One region of the Pseudomonas sp. LR2-20 genome, then DNA from elsewhere that is predicted to be linked to it. Evidence: riboswitches for the same ligand, from Rfam matches in the RefSeq annotation. Region 1 holds a riboswitch; each other region holds the start of a gene.

Region 1 (3,228 bases):
CAGTACGCACCCGCTCCTCTTCGACCAAGGCCTGAATACGCACACGCAGCTCGCGCTGGCTGATGCGGATGAAACGCCACGGCTGCATCAGGCCGACACTCGGCGCCTGATGCGCGGCGGCCAGCAGGCGGCCGAGCAGCTCAGGGGCGACCGTGCCGCCGGCAAAATGGCGCATGTCGCGGCGCTCACCGATTGCGCGGTAGATAGCGGCGCGCTCGGCAGCGCTGTAGGCGTGATCGCTCATGGCCGCAACAGCGCCGCCGCCGCATCAGGGTTGGACGGGAAGTAGAAGTGCACGTAAGAGGCAGTCAGCCGGCCCAGTCGATACACCGCTTCGTTGCCGCGCCCGCCATTGGGGCTCAGGCCTCGCGCGATCGGCTCCAACTCGGTGCTGGTCAGCGAGTGGTGGTAGGTATGCCCGCGCAGGGTGCCTTCCGGCAAGTCCACGGCCTGCAAGGCCAGGGCCGCCAGGCGCTTCTGCATGGTTGCCTCGCCTGGCAGCAGACCGAGCAGTCCGGCACGCTCGCCAGCGACATCGGTCAGTGCATCGAGCAGGTACAGCATGCCGCCGCACTCGGCCAGCAACGGCTTGCCCTGGGCATGATGGGCACGGATCGCTTCGCACATCGGCGTATTGGCAGCCAGCGCCTGGTGATGCAGCTCAGGATATCCCCCCGGCAGATACAGGCTGTCCACGGCCGGCAGCGCCTGATCATGCAGCGGCGAGAAGAACGCCAGCTGTGCGCCCAGATCACGCAACAGATCGAGGTTGGCGCCGTAGGTAAAGGCGAACGCTTCGTCACGCGCCACACCAATGCGAACACCGCTCAGCGACGCAGCGCGCGGCTGTGGCTCGGGCGCGGCAAAGGCCACCGGCGGCGGCAAGGTGGCATCGCAGCTGGCGCCGAGGGCTTCGGCGGCAGCGTCCAGGCGGGCATCCAGGTCGTTCAGTTCGCTAGCCTGGACCAGCCCCAGGTGGCGGCTGGGCAGCTCGATACCGCGCTCGCGTGACAGCCCGCCATACCAGCGCAGGCCCTCGGTCAGGCTGCCTTCGAGCAGTTGCGCGTGGCGCAGGCTACCGACCCGGTTGGCCAGCACCCCGGCGAACGGCAGGTCGGCCTGGTAACGCGCCAGGCCCAGGGCCAGGGCACCGAAAGTCTGGGCCATGGCCGTGCCGTCGATCACCGCCAGCACCGGCACGCCGAAGTGGCGGGCCAGATCGGCGCTCGACGGGGTGCCATCGAACAGCCCCATCACCCCTTCGATCAGGATCAGGTCGGCTTCTTCTGCGGCTTGCCAGAGCAGCCGGCGGCTTTCTTCGGCGCCGATCATCCACAGATCGAGCTGGTACACCGGCGCGCCACTGGCCCGCTCAAGGATCATCGGGTCGAGGAAATCGGGGCCGCACTTGAACACCCGGACGTTACGCCCAAGGTTGCGGTGCAGGCGGGCCAGGGCTGCAGTCACGGTGGTCTTGCCCTGGCCAGAAGCGGGTGCCGCGATCAGCACCGCCGGGCAACTGCGCGCTTCACTCACAGTTCGACGCCCTTCTGCGCACGGATACCGGCCTGGAAGGCGTGCTTGAGCATGCCCATCTCGGTGACGGTGTCGGCCAGTTCGATCATTTCAGGCTTGGCTGCGCGACCGGTGACGATCACATGCTGCATCGGTGGCCGGGCCTGAATGTCACTCAGCACCTGGTCGAGGTCGAGGTAGCCGTGCTTGAGGGCGATGTTCAGCTCATCGAGTACCACGAACTGCACGCTCGGGTCTTGCAGCAGCTGGCGCGATACCGCCCAGGCCGCTTCGGCGGCTGCGATGTCACGCTGGCGGTCCTGGGTCTCCCAGGTGAAGCCTTCGCCCATCACGTGGTAGCGCACCTGCTCTGGGAAGCGGCGGAAGAACAGCTCCTCGCCGGTGCTGTTGCGGCCCTTGATGAACTGCACCACACCGCACTGCATGCCATGGCCCAGGGCCCGGGCGAGCATGCCGAAGGCCGAGCTGCTCTTACCCTTGCCGTTGCCGGTGAGCACCAGCAGCAGCCCGCATTCGTTGGGGGAATTGGCGATGCGTTCGTCGATGACCGCCTTCTTGCGCTGCATGCGCGCCAGGTGGCGTTCGTCGCGTTCGGTGGATTCGCTCATGAAGGGTTCTCCGCAGGCTGGCACCACATGAACAGCGGCGACAGGTAATAGGCGGGCAGACGGAGAACGCGCAGGAGCCATGGCCGGAGCCACGGTGCACCGCGCATCACCCTCCGTGATGCCGTTGGCAGTATCAGGCCGGTCTCCGGGCTTGTGAGCGAGCCATCCGGCCCAAGCCTGCGCGCCTTCCCGGGTACCTGTACCCAGTGGCCCTGCGCGGCCGTTACTCACCTACCGTTGCGGGGGCAGCGCCGGAATCGCGCCTTGTTGGCGACCACCGGCTTCCCAGTTTCACCCTGCCCAGTCGGGGCTGGCAGGGCACCTGAAACACGCCGCGAAGGTTAGAGGGTTGCACCGGGAGCGTCAAATCGATATGCGGGGTGTCTGGCCTGGTTTTTGCGCCAGGGCATGAATCGAGCGCCGCCCGCGCGGCGCTCGATCTCACAGGCGCTACAAAAACACCGACAGACACTACCCGCGGCGGAGCAACGCCAGCACTGCGTCGGTCACCTCGCGAGTGGTTGCCTTGCCACCCAGGTCCGGCGTGTGCAGGCCACTTTCGGTCACCGCTTCGATAGCCGCCATCAGCTCGCGCGCAGCGGCGGCCTCGCCCAGGTGTTCAAGCATCATCACCGCCGTCCAGAATGTCGCGATCGGGTTGGCCACGCCCTTGCCGGTGATGTCGAAGGCCGAGCCGTGGATCGGTTCGAACATCGACGGGAATTCGCGGCTCGGGTTGAGGTTTGCAGTGGGCGCGATGCCCAGGCTGCCGGACAGTGCGGCGGCCAGGTCCGAGAGGATGTCGGCATGCAGGTTGGTCGCCACCACCACATCCAGCTGCTCGGGCTTGAGCACCATGGTGGTGGTCACCGCGTCCACCAGCTCACGGGTGGTGCGCACATCCGGGTAATCCTTGGCCACGTCCGCGAACACTTCGTCCCACAGCACCATACCGTGGCGCTGGGCGTTGGATTTGGTCACCAGGGTCAGGTGCTTCGCCGGGCGAGTGCGGGCCAGTTCGAAGGCGAAACGGTGGATGCGCTCCACGCCCACGCGGGTGAAGGTCGAGACCTCGGTAGCCACC
Region 2 (3,228 bases), 890 kb from region 1:
CACGGCCCTCCCAGAAGCGCTGCTTGAGGCCCAGTTCGGTCTGCTTCGCCTTGGTCAGGTCGTAGTGCATCTGCGTCGGGCTGAGGCTGACCAGGTTGTCCACGCCGTCCTCGCTGGTGGAGTACTGGCCGTAGAGCGACAGGTCGTCGCTGACCGCGAACACCAACCCGGCGCGCCAGTTGCCGCCTTGCAGGCTGCGGTCGTTGCGGCTGCCGTCGACCAGGTTGTCGCGGTCGATATGGTTCTGGTCGCGGCGCACGCCAGTCACCAGCGACAGGCGTTCGCTGAGTTGCAGGCGGTTCTCGGCGAACAGGGCGAAGGTGTGGGTGCTGGACAGCGTCTGCGGGCGGGTCGGCGAATCGCTGTGGAACCCGCCTGGGCTCGGCTGCCACGGGTCGATGAAGTCGCCGCCCACATCGTTGTAGGGCCGGTTGCTGTCGACGTTGAAGCGCACCTTGTTGTACTCGACACCGACCAGCGTCTTGCTGGCCAGGCCAAGCAGGCTGTGGTCGAAGCTGAAGGTCTGGCGGTCGCCGACCTGCTCCTGGTTGTGCTTGATCTCCAGGTAGCTTTGGCGCTCCAGTTGCTCGCGCCCGGCGTCCCAGCTGTAGTTCTCGGCGTTGCGCCAGTGGCGGCGGCTCTTGATGTAGTAGAGCTGGTTGCTGGCGCTGAGGTGGTCGTTGATCGCCCAGTCGGTGGTGAATCGGCTCCACTCGTCGTGGTAGCGCTGTACGTCGTTCTGGATGTTGTAGTTCTTCTTGCGCAGGCTGCTGCGGTAATGGCCGTCGATCAGCGGCGTGCCGTAGTAGTTGGCGGGCTGGGCGTCGCCGCGCTCGTGAGCCAGGGTGAAACTCAGGTCGTCGCTGGCATCGAAGCGCAGTGCAACACTCAGGGCCAGGCTACGTGAATCGGTGCGGTCGACCCAGCCGTTGCCGGCCTGCTGGTTGAGGGTCAGGCGGTAGCTCAGGCGCTCGCTGAGGCTGCCACCGCTGTCCAGGCCGAGCTGCTGGCGATCCCACGAGCCGTAGCCCAGACGCAGGCGGTTATGGATGTCGCCGGTGAACGGTTTTTTCGGGATCACGTTGATCACCGCCCCGGTGGCGCCTTCGCCATACAGTACCGAAGCCGGGCCGCGGATCACGTCGATCTGCTCGACCATCCACGGGTCGACCGGGAAGGTCTGGGTGCCGGCCCCGGTGTACAGGCGCGCCCCGTCGAACAGGGTCATCACCGAGCCATGGCCGGCGAAGCCGCGTGCCGACAGGCCGGTGCCGCCATCGCCTGGGTTGCCGATGAAGGTGATGCCGGGCGAGCGGGTCACGGCGTCTTGCACGGTGAGGTTGTTGCGCTGCTCGATCTGTTCGGCCGTGATGTTGCTGGTGCTGGCTGGGGTTTCCAGGGCACTGAGGTGCAGCCGTGAGCCGGCTTCGGTCGGCGTGGCCAGGTCGACGCGCTGTGGGTCACGGGTATCGGTGATGGCCGTGGAGGGGAGGTTCAGCACCGGTTCGTCGGCCAGGGCTGGCAGGGTAACGGCCAGGCAGGCCGCCAGGGGATGAAGCTTGATCAATCGGGACATGTCGTTCCACTGCTGCAGGAATGAATGGATCCCGGTGGAAAACACGCAAAGGCGCACCCCGTACGCAGGCGCACGCGGATACCGGCCTGCGCCCGCCCACCGCGGGTTGCCAAGTAGCGCTTCAGGCCGGTCTCCGGGCTTGCGAGGGTCGTGAGGCCTTCACCTTCCCATGCTGGCGCACAGTGGTGTGTCGAAGGCATCGCTCGCTTACCGTTGCGGGGGCAGCGCCGGACTTGTCGTGGACCACGACGCACCGGCTTCCCGTTTCACCCTGCGCACGGCGGCGCAGGACACCTGAAACTGGCGCGCATCTGACCATTGAATGGCCAGTGCGTCAAATGCGTGTGTCAGCGCCCGCGGCGGCGCGACACCCGTGCCTCGATGTTCTTGCGCCCGATCAGCAGCGGCGGCTTTTCCACCACTGGCTCATCGGCCAGCCACTTGTACATCACCAGGCAGTCGACCAAGCCCAGGCGGGCATGGCGATAGGCTTTGGGCAGCCGGCCAACGGTCTCGAAGCCCAGCTTGGTCCACAACGCCACGGCCACTTCGTTGCTCGCCACCACCGAATTGAACTGCAACGCCAGGAAGCCCTCCTGGCGCGCCAGCTTCTGCGAGTGCTCGCACATCAGCCGGGCCACGCCACGGCCACGGGCGGCCTCGCAGACCATGTAGCCGCAATTGCCGACATGTGCGCCCGGGCCGGCGGCGTTGGCCTTGAGGTAGTAGGACCCGAGCAGCTCGCCATCCGCTTCGGCCACCAGCGTGTGCAGGGGCAGTTGCAGCCACAGCTGGCGTGCCTGCTCGAGGTTCAGCTCGGGGTCGAAGGCGTAGGTTTCGCGGGCCTGGACGATGGCCTGGAAGGTCGGCCAGAAACGCTCGAAGTCGTCGGGCGTCATGGGGCGGATGTGGATCATGGCGGTTCCTGCAATGGCTAGGCCGCCAAGTCTGGGTGGCGCGGCGCCGTCGCGCAAGGGCGGCGACGCCGCTTGCCTTCAGCCGTTGGCCTTGCCCACCGCATCCATGGCGCGGGCCGAGTAGACCAGCGCGGCCCCGGCGTTCATCGCCACGGCCACACCCAGGGCCTCGGCGATTTCCTCGCGGGTGGCGCCGTGCTTGACGGCTTGCTGTGAGTGCACGGCGATGCAGCCGTCGCAGCGGGTGGTGACGGCCACGGCCAGGGAGATCAGTTCGCGGGTCTTGGCGTCGAGGTGGTTGGTCTTGGCACCCGCGCCGCTGGCGGTCATGTAGCCGGCCACGGTGTCGGGGGACAATTGCTTGAGATCGCCGATGCCGGCCATCAACTGCTTACGGTAGGCGTCCCAGTCCATCATGCTCATCGTCTTCACCTTGGGGAGGTTGCGGGAGGAGCTTTCAGGCTAGTCGAATTTGCGCCTGTCGCCGGCAGCCGGTGACAGGCGCAAGCGGGCCATCAGATGTAGACGAACACCAGCACCAGGGCTGCGACCACCAGCCACTTCTCCAGGTAGTAGCGCATGCGGTTGCGCTTCTTCAGCGCCTTGCCACGCTCGCGGATCTTGTAGATGCGGGTGAACAGGCGGTTGATGCCGCCGGTCTTGTCGCCGGCATCGTTGGGCGCGGCGGCAGCGGCCATGACGTTACGGCTGAACCAGCGGTTGAACGCGGTGGCC
Region 3 (3,228 bases), 890 kb from region 1:
GAGGGCGTTGAACAGCTGCGAGCCGGCGATGCCGGCGAGGATCACCTGGGCATTGTTGCCGCCTGGTCCGGCGGCACGGGCCAGCACCAGCACCAGGGCGAACGCCGCCAGGGCACCGGCGAAGGCGCCGCCGGACATGCTCAGGGCTGCGCTGCCCAGGCCCAGCAGGCCGACCAGCACCGCGCCGGTCGAGGCGCCGGCGGACAGGCCCAGCAGGTAAGGTTCGGCCAGCGGATTGCGCAGCAGCGCCTGCAGGATCACCCCGCAGGTCGCCAGCCCCGCACCGCAGGCGGCGGCGACCAGCGAGCGGGGCAGGCGGTAGTTCCAGACGATGCCGGCGTCGATCGGGTCGACCGGGTAGCCGGCCTGCCACAGGTGGTTGGCCAGCACCTGGCAGACCACGCCCGGCGACAGGTTGGTCTCGCCGATGGCGGTGCCGGCCAGCACGGCTGTGAGCAGGGCCAGCAGGGCCAGAGCGCTGTAGGGCAGTGCTTTCATCACTGCGCCGCTTTGCCGCTGGCGAAGGCCGCAGACAGGGTCTGCAGGCCACGGAACAAGCGGATACCGGCCTGCATGGCGTCGGCATCGAGGATGATGATGCGGTTGTTTTTCACCGCGTCCATGTGCTTCGTCACCGGGTCGCTGTGGAGGAATTCGAGCTTCTTCTGATAGTCGTCGGCAGGGTAGCGGCGGCGGTCCATGCGCGCGATGATCAGCCAGGTCGGGTTGGCTTTGGCCAGGGTTTCCCAGCCCACGGTCGGCCACTCCTCGGTGGACTCGACCACGTTGCGCACGCCCAGCGTTCGCAGCATGAAATCGGCCACGCCCTGACGGCCGGCAACGTAGGGAGCGATGCCGAGGTCGGCACTGGAGAACCAGAACAGGGCCGAGGTGTTGCTCAGGTCCTTGCCGCTCAGTTGCTGTTTCGCGCTGTCCAGGCGAGCCTTGAGGTCGGCATTGAGTGCGGCGCCATGGTCCTGCACATCGAAGATCTCGGCCAGTTGGCTGACGCTCTTGTAGATGCTCTCGATCTGAAACGCCTGCAGGCGGGTGCCGTCGGCGCCGACCAGGTTGTCCTTGCCTTCGCAGTCCGAGGGCAGCAGGTAGGTCGGGATGTTCAGCTCGCTGAACTGTTCACGGGTAGCGACCGCGCCCTGGGCGCCGACCATCCACTCGAACTGCACTGCCACCAGCTGCGGGCGCTTGCCGACCACGGCTTCGAAACTGGGCTCATTGTCGGCCAGGCGCGGCACCTGAGCGTTTTGCGCCTGGTACTCGGGGAGCACGTTGTTGTACCACAGCGAGGTCCCGGCCAGTTTGTCGCCCAGGCCCAGCGCATAGAGCATTTCAGTGCCGGCCTGGCCTATGGTGACCGCACGCTCGGGCGCCTGGGTGAAGGTCTGCGCTGTGCCGCAGTTGTCGAGGGTTAGCGGGTAGTGGGTGGCGGCGGCCTGGGCCAGGCCGGTGAGGCTCAGGCCTGCGAGCAAGGTGGCGATACGGGGCAGCATGCTGGGCGATCTCCTATCGGACAGTTCTGGTGAGGAACGCACGGACAGGCATCGCCGAGCCCCTGCATGTACAGGGGCAACACGGATGGCCATCCCGGACACCCCGCCGGTTGGTGAATGTTTGCCGGCAGGTCTCCTGACTGGTGCGTCCTCGCCCGGCTCCGGCCTTCCCGGATCTGTTGATCCAGTGGCATCGATGGAGCAGGCTCGGCACCTACAGTTGCGGGGGCAGTTCCGATTGGCGCGCCTTGTGGGGCGGGCCCTGGGATTCCCTATTAATTCCGTGGTGGAAACCGGCGGCCCGCATGGTAGACGATCCGGCCGCCGGGTGAAACGCCAAATCAGAAGTACTTCAGCCAGCGGATGTCGCGCCGGCGCGCCTTGAGCCGGGCGAACCCGCGCACCGGCAGGTACAGCGCCACTGCCAGCAGCAGCGCAGCCAGCCACACCGCGCCGATGCCATCGAAGCCGAAGTAGTCGCCATGGTTGAGGCCGAGCAGCGCCACGCAGGCCAGGTACAGCAATTTGAGCACGTACAGGTGCAGCAGGTAGAAGAACATCGGCGCCGCGCCGAACACCGCCAGGGCGCTGATCCAGCGGGCAAGCCCTGCGCGTTCGAAGGCGCGCAGCAACAGCAGGCCACAGCCCAGGGTCAGGGCCAGGAACAGCAGCGAAGGCGGGTACTTGGTGATGTTGAAGAAGCTCATCAGCGTCTGGGTGATGGTTGGATAGCCGCTCCACGGCGCTTCACCGTAGCCGTTGTAGAGGCGCAGCACCATGAAGCCGAGCAGGGCAATGACGCCGGCCATCAGCAGCCGATGCTGGCGCTCGGCGGCGTCGCTGCCACGGGCGAACCACGGGCCCAGGCCATAGCCCAGGGCGATCACGCCGATCCACGGCAGCACCGGGTAGGAGGTGCGCAGGCGCAGGTTCTCCGAGACTTCCAGCCAGCCACGCTCATGCAGGATCGCCCACGGCACGTGCATGGCCGAGTCCACGCCGAAGTGCAGGCCGTCGAGCAGGTTGTGCCCGGCGATGATCAGCGCGCCCAGGGTGAGCAGGGCAGGGCGTGGCAGCCACACCAGCAGCGACAGGGCGATCATGCTCACGCCGATGGCCCAGATCACCTGCATGTAGATCACGCTCGGCGGCAGCTGGAAGGTCCAGGCGAAGTTGACCAGGGTGAATTCCAGCACCACCAGGAACAGCCCGCGCTTGAACAGGAACGCCGAGACATCGCTGCGGCCCTGGTACTTCTCGCCATACAGCCAGGCCGACAGGCCGGTGAGCAGGACGAACACCGGGGCGCACAGGTGGGCCAGGGTGCGGCTGGCGAACAGCGACGGGTCGGTGGCATCGATGCTCATCGGGTCGCTGACCTGGCGGTGCAGGAAAAAGGTTTCGCGCACGTGGTCGAGGAGCATGAACAGGATCACCAGGCCGCGCAGGGCATCGATGCTCTGCAGGCGCTGGGTAAGCAGGGTGGGGGTGGCTGAGGCACTGGTCATGGAAAGGGTCGCAGGCAGGAATCAATGTCAAATGAAACGTTATCTTATAACTATTTTATTTGCGGTTGATAGCAGTTTTTGAGTTGCCTGAGCTGGCCTCTTCGCGGGCAAGCCCGCTCCCACAGGTACTGTGCAAGGCCTGAAGCTTTTGCAATCCCTGTGGGAGCGGCGGTTCGGCGCCCCGATTCACCCGCGAAGAGGCCCTCAAATCA

What was found. Region 1 has a riboswitch for cobalamin ahead of cobO (cob(I)yrinic acid a,c-diamide adenosyltransferase). Riboswitches for the same ligand answer to the same signal wherever they lie in the genome.
Region 2: it holds a riboswitch for cobalamin, as region 1 does, so the genes downstream of both, OCX61_RS16955 (TonB-dependent receptor) here and cobO (cob(I)yrinic acid a,c-diamide adenosyltransferase) in region 1, are expected to answer to the same signal.
Region 3: it holds a riboswitch for cobalamin, as region 1 does, so the genes downstream of both, OCX61_RS16965 (ABC transporter substrate-binding protein) here and cobO (cob(I)yrinic acid a,c-diamide adenosyltransferase) in region 1, are expected to answer to the same signal.

The regions. Positions count from the first base shown of each region.
Region 1 covers NZ_AP025944.1:4,702,341-4,705,568, forward strand. The annotation lists gene bluB (5,6-dimethylbenzimidazole synthase) at 1-244, opposite strand, end outside; gene OCX61_RS21075 (cobyrinic acid a,c-diamide synthase CobB) at 241-1,536, opposite strand; gene cobO (cob(I)yrinic acid a,c-diamide adenosyltransferase) at 1,533-2,144, opposite strand; cobalamin riboswitch at 2,264-2,485, opposite strand; gene OCX61_RS21085 (tartrate dehydrogenase) at 2,616-3,228, opposite strand, start outside.
Region 2 covers NZ_AP025944.1:3,807,548-3,810,775, reverse strand. The annotation lists gene OCX61_RS16955 (TonB-dependent receptor) at 1-1,576, opposite strand, end outside; cobalamin riboswitch at 1,684-1,889, opposite strand; gene OCX61_RS16950 (GNAT family N-acetyltransferase) at 1,924-2,493, opposite strand; gene OCX61_RS16945 (carboxymuconolactone decarboxylase family protein) at 2,572-2,916, opposite strand; gene lpxO (lipid A hydroxylase LpxO) at 3,009-3,228, opposite strand, start outside.
Region 3 covers NZ_AP025944.1:3,811,315-3,814,542, reverse strand. The annotation lists gene OCX61_RS16970 (FecCD family ABC transporter permease) at 1-498, opposite strand, end outside; gene OCX61_RS16965 (ABC transporter substrate-binding protein) at 498-1,508, opposite strand; cobalamin riboswitch at 1,618-1,821, opposite strand; gene OCX61_RS16960 (acetyltransferase domain-containing protein) at 1,850-3,016, opposite strand; gene OCX61_RS16955 (TonB-dependent receptor) at 3,226-3,228, opposite strand, start outside.